One region of the Paracoccus zhejiangensis genome, then DNA from elsewhere that is predicted to be linked to it. Evidence: riboswitches for the same ligand, from Rfam matches in the RefSeq annotation. Region 1 holds a riboswitch; each other region holds the start of a gene.
What was found. Region 1 has a riboswitch for thiamine pyrophosphate ahead of thiD (bifunctional hydroxymethylpyrimidine kinase/phosphomethylpyrimidine kinase). Riboswitches for the same ligand answer to the same signal wherever they lie in the genome.
Positions count from the first base shown of each region.

Region 2: it holds a riboswitch for thiamine pyrophosphate, as region 1 does, so the genes downstream of both, CX676_RS12925 (thiamine ABC transporter substrate-binding protein) here and thiD (bifunctional hydroxymethylpyrimidine kinase/phosphomethylpyrimidine kinase) in region 1, are expected to answer to the same signal.
Region 3: it holds a riboswitch for thiamine pyrophosphate, as region 1 does, so the genes downstream of both, thiC (phosphomethylpyrimidine synthase ThiC) here and thiD (bifunctional hydroxymethylpyrimidine kinase/phosphomethylpyrimidine kinase) in region 1, are expected to answer to the same signal.

Region 1 covers NZ_CP025431.1:159,931-166,468, forward strand. The annotation lists gene CX676_RS20040 (ABC transporter substrate-binding protein) at 1-66, opposite strand, end outside; gene CX676_RS20045 (HesA/MoeB/ThiF family protein) at 63-1,055, opposite strand; gene CX676_RS20050 (thiamine phosphate synthase) at 1,052-1,648, opposite strand; gene CX676_RS20055 (thiazole synthase) at 1,645-2,409, opposite strand; gene thiS (sulfur carrier protein ThiS) at 2,413-2,607, opposite strand; gene CX676_RS20065 (FAD-dependent oxidoreductase) at 2,604-3,587, opposite strand; gene thiD (bifunctional hydroxymethylpyrimidine kinase/phosphomethylpyrimidine kinase) at 3,584-4,387, opposite strand; TPP riboswitch at 4,453-4,557, opposite strand; gene CX676_RS20075 (glycosyltransferase family protein) at 4,568-5,785, opposite strand; gene CX676_RS20080 (glycosyltransferase family 2 protein) at 5,782-6,538, opposite strand, start outside.
Region 2 covers NZ_CP025430.1:2,674,410-2,680,947, forward strand. The annotation lists gene CX676_RS12905 (TRAP transporter substrate-binding protein) at 1-242, opposite strand, end outside; gene CX676_RS12910 (NAD-dependent epimerase/dehydratase family protein) at 465-1,265, opposite strand; gene CX676_RS12915 (thiamine ABC transporter ATP-binding protein) at 1,332-2,027, opposite strand; gene CX676_RS12920 (thiamine/thiamine pyrophosphate ABC transporter permease ThiP) at 2,020-3,579, opposite strand; gene CX676_RS12925 (thiamine ABC transporter substrate-binding protein) at 3,555-4,535, opposite strand; TPP riboswitch at 4,565-4,662, opposite strand; gene mutS (DNA mismatch repair protein MutS) at 4,729-6,538, shown strand, end outside.
Region 3 covers NZ_CP025430.1:3,848,819-3,855,356, reverse strand. The annotation lists gene CX676_RS18740 ([protein-PII] uridylyltransferase) at 1-1,194, shown strand, start outside; gene murJ (murein biosynthesis integral membrane protein MurJ) at 1,191-2,726, shown strand; TPP riboswitch at 2,759-2,879, shown strand; gene thiC (phosphomethylpyrimidine synthase ThiC) at 2,993-4,786, shown strand; gene CX676_RS18725 (glutathione S-transferase family protein) at 4,888-5,535, opposite strand; gene CX676_RS18720 (rhomboid family intramembrane serine protease) at 5,676-6,377, opposite strand; gene trpS (tryptophan--tRNA ligase) at 6,454-6,538, shown strand, end outside.

The DNA.
Region 1 (6,538 bases):
CTCGGCCAAGGCCGGCGTGGCGAGCGTGAGGCCGGCCAGCGCGGCGAGAAGGCGGGTGGTGGTCATCTTGGGTCTCCAGTGGAAGGGGATTGAGGGTTGGCCAGCAGCGCGATCTCGCCCGGCCAGACGGCGCGCAAGCGGTCGGCGGCGCGCCAGGCGCGCAGGCCCGAGCGGCAGGTGAAAACGGCGCGCTGGTCGGGGGCAGGGATCGGACCGGCGGGGCCGAAATCCTCGACCGACTGACGGCGGGCATGGCGGGCGACGGGGGCGGGGGCTTCGGTGGCGTCGCGCAGCTCGATCAGGAAATCGTCGGGGCGCAGGGCCGAGGCGGCGATGAAGGGGTGCGGTGCGGCTTCCGGTTCGGGGGCAGAGTCGAAGCGGAAGGAGGAAGTACGGAAGTCTTTCATCTCGAAGCGCAGCATCTGACCCAGCGGCGAGGGCTGCAGCCCCAGCACCACGGCCAGCGCCATCTGCGCCTGAACCGCCCCCAGCATGCCCACCACCGGCCCCAGCACCCCGGCGCTGGCGCAGGTCGCAAGGCTGTCGGGCAGGTCGGGAAAGACCGCGCGCAGCGAGGGCGCGCCGCCGCAGAAGCCGCCGACATAGCCCGACATGCCAAGCGCCGAAGCCGAGATCAGCGGTTTTCGCAGCGCAAGGCAGAGGTCCGACAGGACATAGCTGGCCGCAAAACTGTCAGCGCAATCGAGGACCAGATCGGCACCGGCGACCAGTGCCGGGGCGTTTTCCGGCGTCAGCCAAGCGACCAGCGGGGTGACTGCCACCCCGGGATTCAGCGCGCGGGCGAAACCGGCGGCGGCCTCGGCCTTGGGCTGGCCGAGGCTAGGGCCATAGATCGGCTGGCGGTGCAGGTTCGTCTCTTCGACACGGTCGGGATCGATCAGCGTGATCCGTCCGATGCCGGCACCCACAAGGTATTGCAGCGCGGGAACCCCAAGACCCCCCGCGCCGACGACCAGCAGATGCGCCGCAGCGATCCGCGCCTGACCCTCGGCGCCGATTTCGGGCAGGATCATCTGGCGGGCATAGCGGTTCATGCCGTGGCCTTCAGCCAGTCGCGCACCCGTGCCTCGGGGTCGGGGTTCAGGGTGATGTCGGTCACGGCCGAGACAACATCGGCCCCGGCGGCAAAGGCCAAGGGCGCGCGGTCGATGCTGAGCCCGCCAATGGCGATCAGGGGAATGCCACCGGTCCGCGCCTTCCACTCGGTCAGTTTTTCAACGCCCTGCTGGTGCCATTTCATCTTCTTCAGGATCGTGGGCCAGACCGGGCCGAGGGCGATGTAATCGGGCGTCAGCGCCAGCGCGCGGGCCAGTTCCGCCTCGTCATGGGTCGAGACGCCGAGCCTGATGCCGGCGGCGCGGATGGCCGAGAGGTCGGCACTGTCCAGATCCTCCTGCCCGAGATGGATCCAGTCGCAGCCCTCGTCGATGGCGATCTGCCAGTGGTCATTGACGACCAGCAGCGCCCCCGCCGCGCGGCACAAGGCCTGCGCCCGGCGGATCTCGTCGCGGGTCTCGGCGTCAGGTCGATCCTTGACCCGAAGCTGCACCAGTTTCACGCCAAGCGGCAGCATCCGCCCGATCCAGTCGGCGGTTTCAAAAATCGGATAGAAGCGGGGCAGGGTCATGCGAGGAAGGCCTTTCCGAGAACGGGGGTGGATGGCGCGGCCATGTCGCGCGGCTCCATCGGGTCCGCCTCGAAGGCCGCGCGCCCGGCCTCGACCGCCAGTGCCATCGCCCGCGCCATGCCGACCGGATCGCCGGCCTTGGCGACGGCGGTGTTCAACAGCACGGCGTCAAAGCCCATCTCCATGGCCTGCGCGGCATGGGACGGCAGGCCGACCCCGGCATCGACCACCAGCGGCACATCGGGGAAATGCGCCCGCAGGCTGCGCAGGCCATAGGGATTGTTCAGCCCCAGACCCGAGCCGATCGGCGCGCCCCAAGGCATCAGCACCTGACTGCCGACCTCGAGCAAACGTCCGCAGACCGTCAGATCCTCGGTGCAATAGGGAAAGACCTCGAATCCGTCCTCGGTCAGGATGCGCGCGGCCTCGACCAGTCCGAAAACATCGGGTTGCAGCGTGTCGGCATGGCCGATGACCTCGAGCTTGATCCAGCTTGTGGCAAAGAGTTCCCGCGCCATATGGGCGGTGGTGACGGCCTCCTTGACCGTATGGCAGCCGGCGGTGTTGGGCAGGATGCGCGTGCCGAGCCCGGCGATCATGTCCCAGAAGGCCTGACCCCCGCCCGCCTCGCGGCGCAGGCTGACCGTGGCGATGCCCGCCTGCGAGACGCGGAAGGCTTCGGCCAGGATCGCGGGCGAGGGATATTGCGCCGTGCCCAGCATCAGCGCGCTGTCGACCGTGGTGCCATAGAAGACCGGCATGGCTCAGCCCCCCTGCATCGGCGCGACGACCTCGATCCGGTCGCCCTCGGCGATCGGGGTGGTGGTGCGCAGGGCTGCAGGGACGAAATCGCCGTTAAGGGCGGTGGCGACCTTGGCACCAAAGCCGCAATCGGCCAGCAGATCGGCCAGCGTCGCGGCCTCGGTCGCCCGCGGCTCGCCATTGAGGGTGATCATCATGCAAAAACCTCGTCCATGAACTCGGGAATGATGCCGCGCTCCAGATGATCCGCCGCCATCGCAGCGACGGTCGGGGCCAGCAGGAAGCCGTGGCGGTAGAGCCCGTTGGCGTAGAGGGTCGAACCGACACGCCGCAGCCGGGGCAGGTTGTCGGGAAAGGCCGGGCGGGCATCGGCGCCGGTTTCCAAGAGTTCCGCCTCGCCAAAGGCGGGCAGCAGCGCATAGGCGGCGGAGAGGAGTTCCAGCACCGAGCGCGCCGTCACCACCCCACGCCGGTCGCTTTCGATCATCGTTGCGCCCAGCATGAAGACGCCATCGCCGCGCGGCACGATGTAGAGCGGGATGCGCGGATGCAGCAGCCGGACGGGGCGGTTCAGCGTCACGCCGGGGCAGCGCAAGACCATCATCTCGCCCCGTACACCGCGCAGGTCGGGCAGGGCATCGCGGGCGGCAAGGCCGCGGGCGTCGATCAGCTGGTCGGGTTTGGTGGCGGGCGGCGCGCGGTGGACCGCCACTCCTTTCGCCTCGAGCCGGCGGCGCAATTCCGTCAGCGCATCACGCGGCGACAGATGCGCCTCGGCCTCGTAGAACAGACCCGAGGTGAAGCGCCCGGCAAGGTCCGGTTCCAGCGCGGCAATGGCCTCGCCGTCCAGCAGCCGGTGGCCGCGACTGCGCCGGGCGAAGCGGGCAAGCTCGCCCCGGTCGCGGTTCAGCGCGAGGACCAGCGTGCCCTGCCGGCTGACGCCGCCGGCATGACGCTGCCACCAGCCAATCGCCCCAAGGCCATGCCGCTCCACCGGCTCCTCGGCGGATTCGCCCTCGCAATAAGGGGCGAGCATACCGCCCGCCCAAAAGGAACAGCCATGCGGGCCGGGGGTGGGTTCGGGATCGACCAGCTCGACCTGATGGCCGCGCGCGGTCAGTTCGGTGGCCAGCGTCAGGCCCATCACCCCGGCACCAAGGATGCGGATGCCGCTCATGCCCCGGCCCCCCAGAGCGCATGGAAATGATGCACCGGCCCGTGGCCCGACCCGATCCGCAGCCGGTCGGCAGCGGCAATGGCGCCCTGCAGGTAGGCATGGGCGCGGGTCACCGCCTTGGGCACGGAGAGTCCCTGCGCCAGTCCGGCAGCGATGGCGGCAGAGAGGGTGCAGCCGGTGCCGTGGGTGTTGCGGGTGGCGATGCGGGGGGCGGTCAGGCGATGGGTCTCGGGTCCGAGCAGCAGGTCGGTGCAGACCTCGCCCGCGTCATGGCCGCCCTTCATCAGCACCCAGTCCGGCCCCAGCGCCAGAAGTGCCCGGCCCTGCGCCTCGCGCGCCGTCAGGTCGGCGGCGGGTTCCGCTCCCAGCAGCTCGCCCGCTTCCGGCAGGTTCGGGGTCAGCACGGTCGCCAGCGGCAGCAGCTCGCCCCGCAGCGCCGCGATCGCCTCGGCGGCCAGCAGCCGGTCACCGGATTTCGCCACCATCACCGGGTCGAGCACCACCGGCAGACCGCGCCCCGCAAGCCCCTCGGCCACGGTGCGGATCACCACAGGATCACCCAGCATCCCGATCTTCACCGCCTTCACCGGCAGATCGTCGAAGACGGCTTCCATCTGCGCCCGGATCAGCGCGGGCGACAGGGTTTCCACGGCGGTGACGGCGCGGGTGTTCTGCGCGGTGATGGCGGTCAGCACGCTGGCGCCGTAGGTGCCAAGCGCAGAAAATGTTTTCAGATCGGCCTGAATTCCCGCGCCACCGCCGCTGTCCGAGCCTGCGATGGTCAAAGCTATATCCGTCACGTCGCCCCCTTCGACCGACGGATGGATTTGGGGGAAGACAAGCGCAGGGGGATGATCCGCCCGGCATCGTCAAGCTACCCGTTCCCTCCGCCGGTATTAACCGGATCAGGTTCGATGGGTCGGCATTCGCCTCTCAGCCCCGGTCAAGCGGGGCACCCCAACGAGTAAGTGCGGCGGAAGCTAGTGGGAAAGCCGGGGATGGGCAAGGGGGGTTGTCGGCGGGACCGGACGGGCCGGGGCGAGGAAGGGCAGCACGTCCTCGGCGGCCTGTACGAAATGTGCCTCGGGGCGGGCCAGAAGCGCGGCGCGCTCCTCGGCCAGGTCTTCGGGCGTCAGGCGTGACAGGAGGGCGGCCAGCGCCTCGGGGGTGGGGGTCTCGATAACATGGCCAAGCCCGTCCGCGCGGATGCGCCGCCCGGTCTCGGTCTCTGCAAGCGCCACCGAGGGGCAGCCGCACCAGCTGGCCTCATAGATGCGGTTCGGCAGCAACCAGTCGGAATTCGTGCCCCGCTGCCACATGTCCTGGGACCAGACCAGATCGCAGCCGGCATAGGCCCCTGCCAGTCCCTGCGGATAGGCATAGGGGCCGGTCCACTCGACGTTCGGACGGGCGGCGACCGCCTGATGAAAGCCGCTCAGCGCGTGGTCGTGCAGCGCGCCCGAGATGCGGACCCGCAAGCGGTCGCCCATCAGGTCGGCGGTCTGCATCAAGAGATCGATCGAGGCCTGACAGCGGATCGAGCCGACGAGGCCGATGGTCAGGGGGGCGCCCTCGGCACGGGGTTCAGGCAGGGGTCGGGCCGGACGGCTGACCGGGTCGAGGCCCAGCCACAGCTTGTTCTCGACCACGGCGACCGGACCGTCATAGCCCTGTATGGGCTTGAAATACTCGCGAATGAAACCGGGGGAACTGACCACCAGCAGCGCCGCCTGCGCCAGCACATGACGCTCGGCCCGGCGCATGATCTGCCCGGCGCGGCCCGGGCGGGTCATCAGGTCGTGGATGTCGAGGCATTCATAGACCAGCGGGGCCGGGCGTTTGCCCGCGCGGATCGACGCCAGCCGCCGCGCCGCCAGCGCGATCAGCGCCATGTCGAGATTGCGGGCGATGATCACCTGCGCATCCGCAAGCTGCCGCCATCCCGCCAGCGCCAGCCGCACCGAACGCGCCGCCGCCCGCGCCCGTCCGCGGATGTCGCCATGCCGGACCAGCCCCAGATCGATGTTCAGCCAGTCCGGCGTGAACTCCGGGCTGCCCTCGCGCCGCTGGCAGAACGAGGTCACGTCGCAGCCAAGCGCGATCAGCGAACGGATGCGGCGGATCTGGGCCGGCTCGGCCAGATCGATGCCGAAGACGGCGACCGGCAGCCCGGCAAGGTCCGAAGGCGCAGGGCTCATACCGGGTCCTTGCCGTAAAGCTGCGGCGGCGTCACGTCGCGCAGGCCCGCGATCACGCCGCGATGCAATTGCCCGCGCAGGTACCAGAAGATGCGTCCGGTCTCGTCGCCCGCCAGCTTTTCGCGCAACCGGCAATAGGTGGCCTTGGCCGAGGCGGTGACGAATAGTCGCGTGCGCTCGGTCGGGGTCTCGGCCGTGACGATATGGGTCTGGCCCATGCGGTGGCGCCGCAGCCCCAGCCAGTCCAGCGTCTGCCGCGCCGGCGGCACCGGCTCGGTCAGGATCGCGCGAGGGGCGGGCAGCATCCGCGCGCCCATGCCGGTCAGGCGCAGGAAGAACTCGGTATCCTCGCCGCCCGACTGGCCGCGCGACAGGTCATAGCGCTCATCCTGCCAGGGCGTGCCCTGCCAGCGCAGCGCCACGTTGCCGCTGTTGCCGGTGCGGATCGGCTGTGGCGTCCGCTCGGGATGGGTGGAGTGGAAATCGAGGCGGCTCAGCCAGTCGGGGGCATCCTCGGGGTATTGCGCCAGCACCTTGCCGAAGGCGCCATCGGCCTGCCGGGCCACGGCCATGATCTCGACCAGCCAGTCGGGATGCACGGCCTCGTCATCATCGAGACCGGCGATCCAGTCCGCGCCCCGGTCGCTGGCGGCATCAAGGCAGGCATTGCGCGCGATCGAGATATTGCGGGCAGGGGCGTGGATGTACTGGCAGGGATAGGGCAGGGCACCGGCGGCCTCGGCCACCACCTGC
Region 2 (6,538 bases), on a different replicon from region 1:
AGAATGCCATTGGCAGCGGCGTCGAAGGTCTCGACCGTCTTCACCACCGAAGATGAATAGAACATTTCAATGGTCAGATCGCCGTTCGAATCGGCGGCAACCTGGTCGACAAAGCCCTGCGCCAGTTTGCCCGAAGTGGTTTCGGGGGCGTAATGCGTTTGAATCCGCAGCGTTTCGGCTGCCGCCGGCACGGCCAGTCCGATCAGGGCAGCGGTGCAGATCATGGTTTTCTTGATGGTCATTCTCGTCAGTCCTCCTCTGCGATGGCACGCCGTCTAACATGGTTTCCGCAATTCTGGTATACCATTTATGTGCCAGCCCTGCAAAAACCTCGATGTCCGCGGGAAAGACGCGGGGAAAGGGCGCCCATCTGCCCGAGTTTTGCACAAAATGAAGAAGATCGCGCCCCAGTTGAGGCGCGATCTTCTGATTTGGCATCCGGTCAGCCCGCGAAGGGCTCGGAACTACTTCTTCTCGCGGTGAATCGGCTCGGCGGTGAAGCTGCCGCCCTGGTAGACGGCGACCGGCGCGTTCTTCGCCGGGCGCGGCACCTCGGACACGATCCGGTCAAGGTGGTCGGCAGCATTGTCCTGCGGCTCCCAACCCAGGTAACCTGCCGCTGAATTGTCCCACCAGCCGGCATCGTTCTTCGACGCGCCCCAGATGATCGGGCAGCCAAGGCGCGGGACGCGGAACACCGTGCCGATCAGCGAGACGAAATCGTCATGGCTGAACCAGCTTCCCAAGGCCCGCCAGTCCTTCGGCTCGGGCGTGCAAGAGCCGATGCGGACGATCGCCGTTTCCTGCCCGAACTTGTCATAATACATCCGCGCCATCGCCTCGCCAAAGACCTTCGAAACGCCGTAAAGCCCGTCAGGCCGCACCGGGTCGCTGGCGTGCAGGCGCTGATCCTGCTTGTAGAAGCCGATGGTGTGGTTGGTGCTGGCGAAAAGGATGCGCGGCATCCCGTTGACCCGCGCCGCCTCGTAGAGGTTATAGACCCCGCGCAGGTTCGCCGGCGAGATCTGGTCAAAGCTGCGCTCGACCGAAACGCCGCCCAGATGCACGATGCCGTCGCAATCGGCGACGATGTCGAACACCGCCTCTTCATTGGCCAGATCGCAGGTAAAGACTTCCTCGTTCTTCGCCGGCCGTCCCAGATCCGAGATGTCCGACAGCCGCAGCACCTCGGCCATCGGCGCCAGCCGTTCTCGCAACATCTGCCCCAGCGCGCCCGCTGCCCCCGTGATGAGCAACCGTTTCATCCGCTTCCTTTCCGCTTTTCGCCGCATGATGGGGCGAAACTCCTGCCGGGCGCAATGCTCGTCCATCTATCCTCCCAGATAGGCTTTGAGGTCCGGCGGCGGATCATCCAGCAGCGGGCCGGTCGGCACGGGCGGTTCGGCGCGGCCGTCATGGATCACGATGGTCTCTGGGGCAAAGCGGCGCGCGTCGTCGGGATCATGCGTGACCATCAGCACCGTGGCGTCGGTCTGCCCGGCAATCTCGGCCAGCAGGTCCAGCATCTCGTCCTTCAGCGCCGGGCCAAGCGCGCCGAAGGGTTCGTCCAGAAGCAGGAGCGGGCGCGCCCGCAGCAGCACCCGCGCCAGCGCCACCCGGCTTTGCTGGCCGCCCGAGAGCTGCGCCGGTCGGCGGTCTGCCATGTCCTGCAGCCCGACCCGCGCCAAAGCGCCTGCGACCCGTTCCCGCTCGGCCGGTGACAGCCGCAGGTCGGGGCGCAACCCAAGGCCGACATTCTGCCCGACGCTCAGATGCGGAAACAGGTTCTGGTCCTGAAACAGCACCGAGACCGGCCTTTGCCCCGGCGACAGTGGCGCCAGATCGCGCCCCTGCCACAGCACCTGTCCCTGATCGGGGACCAGGAAGCCCGAGATCAGCCCCAGCAGCGTCGATTTCCCCGATCCCGACGGCCCGATCACCGCCACCCTCGCCCCGGTCCCGACGGTCAGATCGGCAGAGAGGCGGAAATCACCAAGCGCCAGCCGCACCCCGCGAAACTCAAGCATTCAGCCGCCCTCCCCGGTCAAAGGCCCAGAAGAGGGCAAAGCTGATCGCCATCAGCAGCACCGCACATCCGGCGGCATCGGCCATGCGATAGGCCGTCATCAACTGGTAAAGCTTCAGCGGCAGTGTCGGCTGGTCGCTGGCGAACAGCGTGATGACCCCCAGATCACCCATGGCCAGCGCCGCCGCCAGCCCGCCGGCAAAGCCCAAGGGCCGGGCCAGACGCGGCAGGGTCAGATGGCGCAGCCGCGCCCAGCCCCGCAGGTCCAGCGACGCCGCCAGCCGTCCGTAGTCCTGTTCCAGCACCCGCGCCGCCGGGATCAGCGCGCGCAGGGCAAAGGGCAGCGCCATCACCGCGTTGATCGCCACCGTCACCGGCAGCGCCAGTTGCCCCGGCGTGATCCAGACCCGCAGGATCAGATAAAGGCCAGTACCCAGCACCAGCGGCGAGGCAATGATCGGCAGCATCCCGGCGGCCTCGATCAGCCGGGCGGGCCATCCCGCACTTCCCCGTGCGATGGCCAGCGACAAGACGAGCCCCAGCGCCAGCGTCAGCAGCGCCGAGACCAGCGCCATGATGACCGAGCGCCCCGCCGCGACCCAGACCGTCGCCTCCAGCGCCGGAAGGCGCGGCAGGCCGGCAAGGATCACGGTCAACATCGGCCATAGCAGGAAGCCCGCCGCCAGCGTGATCGCCAGCGCATCGCCCCCGCGCCGCCAGCCACCCGGCCCGCGCAACGATGCCGCGCTGTCCATGCCGGCGCCAAAACCCGCAGGGATGGTGAACCGGCTGGCCAGCGCCATGGCGCCAAGGCACAGCCCAACCTGCACCAGCCCCAGCGTCGCCGCGCGGCCCATGTCGAAATCGAAGCGGAAGGCCTGATAAATCGCCAGCTCGACCGTCGTGGCCTTCGGCCCGCCCCCCAACGCCAAGGCCACGGCGAAACTGGTCAGACAGACCAGGAACACCGCCAGCCAGACCCCGGGCAGCACCGCCCTGAGCATCGGCCGTTCCAGATGCCGGGTGATGTCGCGGGGTGCAAAGCCAAGGCTCTCGGCCAGCCGGAAGCGTTCGGCGGGGATCCCTTGCCAACCCTGCAACAGCAGCCGCACCGACAAGGGCAGGTTGAAGAAGACATGGGCGAGGATGACGCCCTGCCAGCCATAGATGCTGATCTCGGGCAGGCCGAGGGCACGAAGACCCTCGTTCAGCAGCCCGTTCCGGCCAAAGACCGAGATCAGCCCCATGATCGCGACGATCACCGGCAGGATGAAGGGCGCGCCCAGAAGCGTGACCAGCACCGAACGGCCCGGAAACCGCCGCCGCGCCAGCGCCCGCGCGACCGGGATCGCGAGCATGGCCGAAAGCGTGGCCGAAACGGCGGCCTGCCACAGCGTGAACCAGACCGCGCGCCAGTCCCACGGCCCCAGCCCCGAAAGCCCGCCGGCAAAGCTTGCCACCGCCGCCAGCGTGCCAAGGATCAGCCCGGCCAGCAGCGCGGCCGTGACCACCCCGCCAAGACCGGGTCTTACTGCGAGAACGCCGCCAGCCATTCATCCAGCGCCGGCCGGCGCAGCGCCTCGGCCTCGTCCTCGCTATAGAACAGGGTCTTGTCCGGTCGCGGCAGATCGCGCATCACCTGTGGCCAGTCGGCCTCGGGCAGTTTCGACGGCAGCGACCAGTTGGCATGGGGAATGACGCTCTGGAATTTGGGCGTCAGCACCCAGTCCATGAAGCTCTGCGCCAGTTCCGGCTGATCCGTGCCCTTCACCTGCGCCGCCACTTCGGTCAGGAAATAATGCCCCTCCGGGAAAATCGCGGCGTGCTTGGTTTTGTCGCCTTCGGCCTCGATGTGATAGGCGGGCGAGGTGGTGAAGGACAGCACCATATCGGCCTCGCCTTCGGTGAAGAGGCCATAGCTTTCCGACCAGCCCTTGGTCACGGTCAGCACCTTCGGCGCCAGCTTGGCCCAGGCCTGCGGCGCGCCCTCGCCATAGACCGACTTGACCCACAAGAGCAGCGCCAGACCCGAGATCGAACCGCGCGGGTCCTGGATGACGATCTTCAGATCCTCGGGCGCGTCCAGCAATTCGGCGAAGCTTTTCGGCGGATTTGGCGTGCGGGTCTCGTCATAGATGAAGGCGGTCTCGCTCCAGTTATAGGGCAGGAAGATGTCATCCTCCCAAGCCACGGGCAGAGACATATCCGAAGTGTCCTGCCCATGCTGCGCGAAAAGGCCAGAGGCGCGGGCGCGGGCCAGCACATCGGTGTTGAGGCCGAAGACAACATCGGCCTCGGTCCCCTCGCCTTCCATCAGGAGGCGGGGGAGGATGTCGCCGGTGACGAATGTCAGGTCGCAGCCGCAGATCGCCTCGAACCCCTCCTCGATCTTCGGACCCGGCCCCCATTCGCTGGTGACGTAATCCTCGGCATAGACGGTCAGCACCGGCTTTTCCTGCGCCAGCGCGGGGCTGGCGGCCAGCAGGGCCAGAAGGGCAAGGCGTTTCATCGCGACCTCCTTTGTCAGGGTTCCGAAAAGAAGGATCGCGAAACCTTCCCTCCGCCGGTGTGAGCCGGATCAGGTTCAACGGGTCCGCTATCGCGTCTCAGCCCTGTGGGCACCCCGAGGTGGCTGCAAATGTAGAGGTTCCACCGGCCAGCGCAAGCGGCTAGAAACGCCAGGAACGACAGGCAAGGCGCAGATGACTGACCAGCCCACTCCGATGATGGTGCAATATCTGGCGATCCGGGAGGCCAATCCCGGCGCGCTGCTGTTCTATCGCATGGGCGATTTCTACGAGATGTTCTTTGACGATGCGGTGGCCGCGGCCGCCGCACTCGACATCGCGCTGACCAAGCGCGGCACCCATCAGGGCGAGCCGATCCCGATGTGCGGCGTGCCGGTCCATGCCGCCGAGTCCTATCTGCTGACGCTGATCCGCAAGGGCTTCCGCGTGGCCATTGCCGAGCAGATGGAGGACCCGGCCGAGGCCAAGAAGCGCGGTTCGAAATCTGTGGTCGCCCGCGATGTCGTGCGGCTGGTCACCCCCGGCACACTGACCGAGGAATCGCTGCTGGAGGCGCGCCGCCACAACTTCCTCGCCGCCTTCGCCACGGTGCGCGAGGAGTCGGCGCTGGCTTGGGTCGATATTTCCACTGGCGCCTTTCAGGTGATGGAATGTTCGCTGCCCCGCCTTGCCCCGGAACTGGCGCGGCTCGCCCCGCGCGAGCTTCTGGCCGTCGAGGGTGCGGACCTTGACGATCTGGCGGCGGATGCCGGTGCGGCGCTGACCGACCTGCCGCCCGGTGCCTTCGACAGCGGCGCGGGGGCGCGGCGGCTGTCGGCGCTTTACGGGGTCGAGACGCTGGACGGGTTCGGTGCCTTCACCCGGGCCGAGCTGTCGGCCATGGGCGCGATCGTCGACTATCTGGACATGACGCAAAAGGGCAAGCTGCCGCTGCTGCGCCCGCCTGTCCGCGAACGCGCCGGCGGGGCGATGCAGATCGACGCCGCCACGCGTCGCAACCTCGAACTGACGCAGGCCCTGTCGGGTGGGCGCGAGGGGTCGCTGCTGTCGGCCATCGACCGCACGGTGACGGCGGCGGGGGCGCGTCTGCTGGAACGGCGGATCAGCGCGCCGAGCCGTGATCTGGCGCTGATCCATGCAAGGCAGGATGCGGTGACGGCGCTGGTCGAGGATGCCCGCCTTGCCGCCGACCTGCGCGATGCCCTTTCGCGCGTGCCCGACATGGACCGCGCGTTGTCGCGGCTGGCGCTGGACCGGGGCGGCCCGCGTGATCTCTCCGCCATCCGCGCCGGGCTGACCCAAGGCGCCGGGATCGCCGCCCGCCTGCCCGAGGACGCGCCGCAGGTGCTGCTGGATGCCGCCCGCGACCTGACAGGCCATGACGAACTGATCGACCTGCTGGATGACGCATTGGTGGCCGAACCGCCGCTGCTGGCCCGCGATGGCGGCTTTGTCGCCCCCGGCCATGAGGCCGATCTGGACGAAACCCGGCGGCTCAGGGACGAGGGCCGGGGCGTCATCGCCGGGATGCAGGCCGATTACATCGCGCTGGCGGGCGTTCAAAGCCTGAAGATCAAGCACAACAACGTGCTGGGTTACTTCATCGAGACGACCACAACCCATGCCGAGAAGATGCTGGCCCCGCCGCTGAACGAGACCTTCATCCACCGCCAGACCACCGCCAACCAGATCCGCTTTACCACCGTCCCGCTGTCGGAACTGGAAACCCGCATCCTGAACGCCCGCGACCGGGCGCTCGAGATCGAGCGCGGCATTTTTGAACGCCTGCGCGGCGCGGTTCTGGATCAGGCCGCCGCCATCGGTCAGGCGGCGCGGGCCTTGGCCGAGATCGATCTGGCTGCCGCCTTTGCCGATATCGCCACCGGCGAAAGCTGGTCGCGCCCGCGCGTCGATGACAGCCGCGCCTTCCTGGTCGAGGGCGGGCGGCATCCGGTCGTCGAACGCGCGCTGAAGCGCAAGGCCG
Region 3 (6,538 bases), on a different replicon from region 1:
ATCAACCGCCGGGTGCTCTATCTGGCGACGCTGCTCCATGACATCGGCAAGGGCCGGCCCGAGGATCACTCGATCCTTGGCGCGCGGCTGGCGCGGCGGGTGGTGGCCCGGCTCGGCTTTTCCGCCGAAGAGGTCGAGACGGTCGAATGGCTGGTGCGCAATCACCTGCTGATGTCGGACGTGGCGCAGAAGCGCGACATTGCCGACCCGCGCACGCTGAGGGATTTCGCCAAGGCGGTGAAGACCCGAAAGCGGCTGGACCTGCTTCTGGTGCTGACGGTCTGCGACATTCGCGGCGTCGGCCCGAATACCTGGAACAATTGGAAGGCGATGCTGCTGCGCAAGCTGCATCAGGAAACCGCCGCCGCGCTGGATGGCGGGCTGGAAGAGATCAACCGCGACAAGCGCCAGAACGAGGCCAAGCGCAGCTTGCGCCACCTTCTGGTCGCCAAGGGCTGGGACGCCAAGGCCATCCGCTCCGAGATCGCGCGGCACTACGACAGCTATTGGCCGGGCCTGCCGACCGAGACACAGGCGGTCTTTGCCGGGCTGCTGGACGGCATCGGCAGCGAAGAGATCCGCATCGACCTGAAGCCCGATACCGACCGCGACGCCACCCGCGCCACCTTCGTTCTGGCCGACCATCCTGGCATCTTCTCGCGGCTCTGCGGGGCGCTGTCGCTGATGGGGGCGAACGTGGTAGACGCGCGCACCTATACCACCAAGGACGGTTTTGCGACCGCAGTCTTCTGGGTGCAGGATGCCGACGGCCATCCCTATGCCGAGGATCGCCTGCCGCGTCTGCGCAAGATGATCGACCGCACGCTGAAGGGCGAAGTGGTGGCCCGCGACGCCTTTGCCGACCGCGACAAGATCAGGAAGCGCGAGCGCGAGTTCCGCTTCCCGACCCATATCACCTTCGACAACGAGGGCAGCGATATCTATACGATCATCGAGGTCGATACCCGCGACCGGCCGGGGCTGCTCTATGACCTGACGCGGACCTTGGCGGCAAACCATATCCAGATCGCCAGCGCCGTCATCGCCACCTTCGGGGCGCAGGTGGTGGACAGCTTCTATGTCAAGGACATGTTCGGGATGAAACTCTTCAGCGACGCCAAGCGCGACGCGCTGGAAAAGAAACTGCGCGCGGCGATCCAGCAAGGCGCGGACAGGGCAGGCACGACAGCATGAGCAGACCCGGACTGGTGCGCGGCTTCCTTTCGGTGGGAAGCTGGACGATGGTATCGCGGGTGTCGGGTTTCATCCGCGACATCCTGATGGCGGCCTGGCTCGGGACCGGGCCGGTGGCCGAAGCCTTCCTGATCGCGCTGTCGCTGCCCAACATGTTCCGCCGCTTCTTCGCGGAAGGCGCCTTCAACACCGCCTTCGTACCGATGTTCGCCAAGAAGCTCGAGGACCGGACCGAGGCGCAGCGTTTTGCCTCGGAAGCGTTTTCCGGCCTGTTCATGGTGGTGCTGGCGATCTCGGCCGTGGCGATGATCTTCATGCCGGGACTGGTCTGGCTGATGGCCTCGGGCTTTGCGGGCGACGAGCGGTTTGCGCTGGCGGTCGAGTATGGCCGCATCACCTTCCCCTATATCCTGCTGATCTCGATGGCCTCGATGGTCTCGGGGGTCTTGAACGCCAATGGCCGCTTCACCGCCGCCGCCGCCGCCCCGGTGCTGTTGAACCTTCTCTTCATCGCGGCGATGGGTCTGGCGCGCTATCGCGGTTGGGACATGGGCCTGACGCTGGCCTGGGCCACGCCCTTGACCGGCATTGCCCAGCTGGGGCTGGTCTGGTGGGATGCCCATCGCACTGGCTGGACCTTCCTGCCCCGCCGCCCGCGCCTCTCGCCCGACATGCGCCGGCTGCTGGCCGTGGCCCTGCCCGCCGCTTTCGCCGGCGGCGTGGTGCAGCTGAACCTGTTGATCGGCCGTCAGGTCGGCTCGCAATTCGAGGGCGCGATCGCCTGGCTCTCCTATTCCGACCGGCTCTACCAGCTGCCGCTCGGCGTCGTCGGCGCGGCCGTGGCCGTGGTGCTGCTGCCCGAGCTTGCCCGCAGGTTGCGCGCGGGTGACGAGGCCGGCGGCCAGTCGGCCTATAGCCGCGCGACCGAGTTTGGCCTGTTCCTCACCCTGCCCGCCGCCTTCGCCATCGCCGTCATCGCCGTGCCGATGGTCGCCACGCTGTTCGAGCGCGGCCAGTTCACCGCCGCGGATACGGTGCAGACCGCCCGCGCGCTGGTGGTCTATGCCCTCGGCCTGCCAGCCTTCGTGCTGCAGAAGATCCTGCAACCGCTCTATTTCGCGCGTGAGGACACCAAGACCCCGTTCCGCTATGCGCTCTATTCCATGGTGGTGAATGCCGCGGTGGCCTTCGGGCTAATGGGGCCGATGGGCTTTCTGGCCGCCGCGCTTGGCACCACGATCGCCGCATGGGTGATGGTCGGGCAGTTGTGGTGGGGCACGAGGTCCATGGGTCAGGCCGCCCGCGCCGATGACCGCCTGCGCCGCACCGCCCCCCGGATCGTGCTGGCCTCGGCGCTGATGGCGCTGGCGCTCTGGTTCATCGAGGGCTGGCTCGACGCCGCAGGCGTAGCCCGCATCCCCGGTCTGGCCGTGCTGGTCCTTGGCGGGGCGGCGATCTATTTCACCCTCGCCTTCCTGACCGGCGCCTACAAGCTCTCGGAACTGAAGGCGGCGGTGCGGCGGCGGCGATAGGCCTTTCCAACAAACCTACTCTCCTATAAGCAGAACCCACGCAGGGGAGTCCCGCCTAAGGGGACTGAGAGGCTGACGGGGCAATGCCCGGTGATGCGACCCTTTGAACCTGACCCAGTTGATACTGGCGTAGGAAGCTAGGCGAGCAGAGACCGGGGCGGCAAACCCGCCCACCTGCCTTGCCGACAGGGGGCCGCAAGGCCCCTGTTTCCCAGGCCGAACTCGATTGGTGTCCTTTTGAGTAAACGGCTTGAGGAGCACCGCGCATGAACATCCCTACCCCGAAGATCACCACCGACGAACTGCCCGCCTCGCGCAAGATCCACGTCCCCGGCCTGCTGCACCCGGACCTGCGCGTGCCGATGCGCGAGATCTCGGTTCATCCCACCGCCGGAGAGCCGCCTTTGCCGGTCTATGACAGCTCGGGTCCCTATACCGATCCGGCGATCACCGCCGACATCACCCGCGGCCTCGCCCCCCTGCGCCACAGCTGGATCGCGGCGCGCGGCGATGTCGAGGCCTATCATGGCCGCGCGGTCCAGCCCGAGGATAACGGCCATGTCACCGGCGACCGGCTGACCCCGGAATTCCCGGTCCGGCCGCGCGCGCTGCGCGCCATGGACGGCAAGGCCGTCACCCAGCTGGCCTATGCCCGCGCCGGCATCATCACCCCCGAGATGGAATTCGTCGCCATCCGTGAAAACCAGCTGCGCGACCCCGCCCCCTGCCCCCGCGACGGTCAGGACTGGGGCGCCAGCATCCCCGATTACGTCACCCCCGAATTTGTCCGCGCCGAGATCGCGGCGGGACGCGCCATCATCCCGGCCAATATCAACCACCCGGAATCCGAGCCGATGATCATCGGGCGCAACTTCCTCGTGAAGATCAACGCCAATATGGGCACCTCGGCCGTCACCTCCTCGATGGAGGAAGAGGTCGACAAGATGGTCTGGGCAATCCGCTGGGGCGCCGATACGGTCATGGACCTCTCGACCGGGCGCAATATCCACAACACCCGCGAGTGGATCATCCCAAACAGCCCGGTTCCGATCGGCACGGTGCCAATCTATCAGGCGCTGGAAAAGGTGAACGGCATCGCCGAGGACCTGACATGGGAGGTGTTCCGCGACACGCTGATCGAGCAGGCGGAACAGGGGGTCGACTATTTCACCATCCATGCCGGCTTACGGCTGCATATGGTGCCGATGACCGTCAACCGCGTGACCGGCATCGTCTCGCGCGGCGGCTCGATCATGGCGAAATGGTGCCTGCACCACCACCGTGAAAGCTTCCTCTACGAGCATTTCGACGAGATCTGCGACATCTGCCGCGCCTATGACGTGTCCTTCTCGCTTGGCGACGGCTTGCGCCCCGGCTCGATCGCCGATGCCAATGACGAGGCCCAGTTTGCCGAGCTGGAAACCCTGGGCGAGCTGACCAAGATCGCATGGGCCAAAGACTGTCAGGTGATGATCGAGGGGCCGGGCCATGTCGCCCTGCACAAGATCAAGGAGAACATGGAGAAGCAGCTGGACTGCTGCCACGAGGCGCCATTCTACACGCTCGGGCCGCTGACCACCGATATCGCGCCGGGTTATGACCACATCACCAGCGGCATCGGCGCGGCCATGATCGGCTGGTTCGGCTGCGCCATGCTCTGCTATGTCACCCCCAAGGAGCATCTGGGCCTGCCCGACCGCGACGATGTGAAAACCGGCGTCATCACCTACAAGATCGCCGCCCATGCCGCCGACCTCGCCAAGGGCCTGCCCGGCGCCCAGCGCCGCGACGACGCCCTGTCCCGCGCCCGGTTCGAATTCCGGTGGGAGGACCAGTTCAACCTGTCGCTCGACCCCGACACCGCCCGCAGCTTCCACGACCAGACCCTGCCGAAAGAGGCCCACAAGGTCGCACATTTCTGCTCGATGTGCGGGCCCAAGTTCTGCTCGATGCGGATATCGCATGACATTCGGGCGGAGGCGCAGAAGCAGGGGATGGAGGCGATGGCCGCGAAGTTTCGGGAGGGTGGGGAGGTTTATGTGAGGGTGGGGGAGGAGTGAGGGGAGGTGTCGGGCCCGTGCCGGCGGCGGAGGGCAGGTCCGGGTTCGGCCTGCCCGATGCAGCGCTGTCGTCCAATAGTCCTTGTCACCGGATCACGCTGTCAGGCTGACGGTAGACCGGGATCGGTTTCTTTGGTGCTTCTTCGCTCGGACGCATTCGCCCACCAGTCATGAAGTGCAGAATACTCGGCCAGTGCAGCTCGTCCCTCGGCAGCTTGGACGAAATACGCCATCATCGGCGCAAGGTGACAATCAGCCAGCGTGAGTGTCCGGCCGTTCAAGACATGCCCCTCTGATGCCAGCGTGTCTAATGCGCCCAGAACCGGCAGCGACGCTTCCAGACCTTTCCCGATCTCGGCTTCATCCGTCTCATCGCCAATGGCCGGACGAAAGACGCGATGTGCGAACACTTGCCGAACCATGGGATAATAGCCGTAACTATCCACAATCGAAATCACCTGCACCACACGCGCGACCGATGCGCTGTCGAGCGGCATCAGCCTGGGACCTTCGAAAGCGGCGTCGATATAGCGGGTGATTGCGGCGGTTTCGTAGACGTCGAAGGCGCCATGACTCAAGACCGGAACGCGCCCGAAAGGATGCCGCCTCAGGTAGTCTTCAGAAATTCCGGACGCAAAGGGATCGATCTCCTCTGTCCGAAAGGAGATACCTTTCTCGTGCATCGCGATGCGCACGATGCGGGTATAGGCGCTGAACTGGTAGCCGCGCAGGACGACAGGTTTTCTCATGCCTGAAAGACTAGCCGTCAGATGCCCGTGCAGAAAGTGAATCACGCAGCAAGTGTAGGGTGGGGTTTCACCCCACCATTGCGGCGGATCGTGGTGGGTTGAAAACCCACCCTACAACGGACCCGGATCAGCTTGTTCCCTCACCGCTGCCGCAATTGCCGCAACGCCCGCGACATGCCGCCATCGACCAGCAGGAAGCTGAGCCCGAAACCACAGGCAAAGCCCGCCAGTTCCGCGATCCAGCCATATCCGGCATTGCCGAAGAGAAGCCCGAAGACCAGCTGGAACAGAAGCAGCATCCCGATCAGCGTAAAGGCCCGCATTCGGTTGGCATGAACCGCCGCCAGCCGGGTCCACAAGAGGAAGGTAAAGGCCCCGACCAGCCCATAGACCGCCGGATAACCACCGATCAGCGGCCCGACGCGGCCTTCGTAGGCCATGGCAAAACCGGTATAAACCAGTGCCCCGCCAATGGCCGAGCCGAAGAACAGCGCCAGCACCGCGACGGGGCGGAAATTGGCGGCGACCATGTTCCCCAAGGCCAGCGTGAAGACCACCACGAACAGCGCATGGGTGAAGCTGTAATGGACGAAGGGATAGGTCACGATCCGGTAGAGATGGCCGAAATCCACCGCGCCGATGGCCAGCATCCGCTCGATGAACTCTGGCACGAAAGCCGACCACTCGATGGCGTTCATGCGCAGGGCAATCCCCTGCTGCCCGCCGATCAGCCCGTATTGGCCCAAGCCGAAGACCAGCTCGCCCGCGATCATCGGCAGGGCCAGCACCCAGACCACCCAGGGCAACTGGTTGATCGGCGATTCATTCAGCCCGTGGCGCATGGAACTCTCCCGTGGTTGCGAAGCCGGCGGGCAAGGGCTAAGCGAAAGCGAAGCGAATTCCAAGCAGGCTTGAGCCATGACCACGACCCATACGCCCCGCATCTTCTCCGGCATCCAGCCCTCGGGTGGTTTGACGCTGGGGAATTACCTCGGCGCGCTGA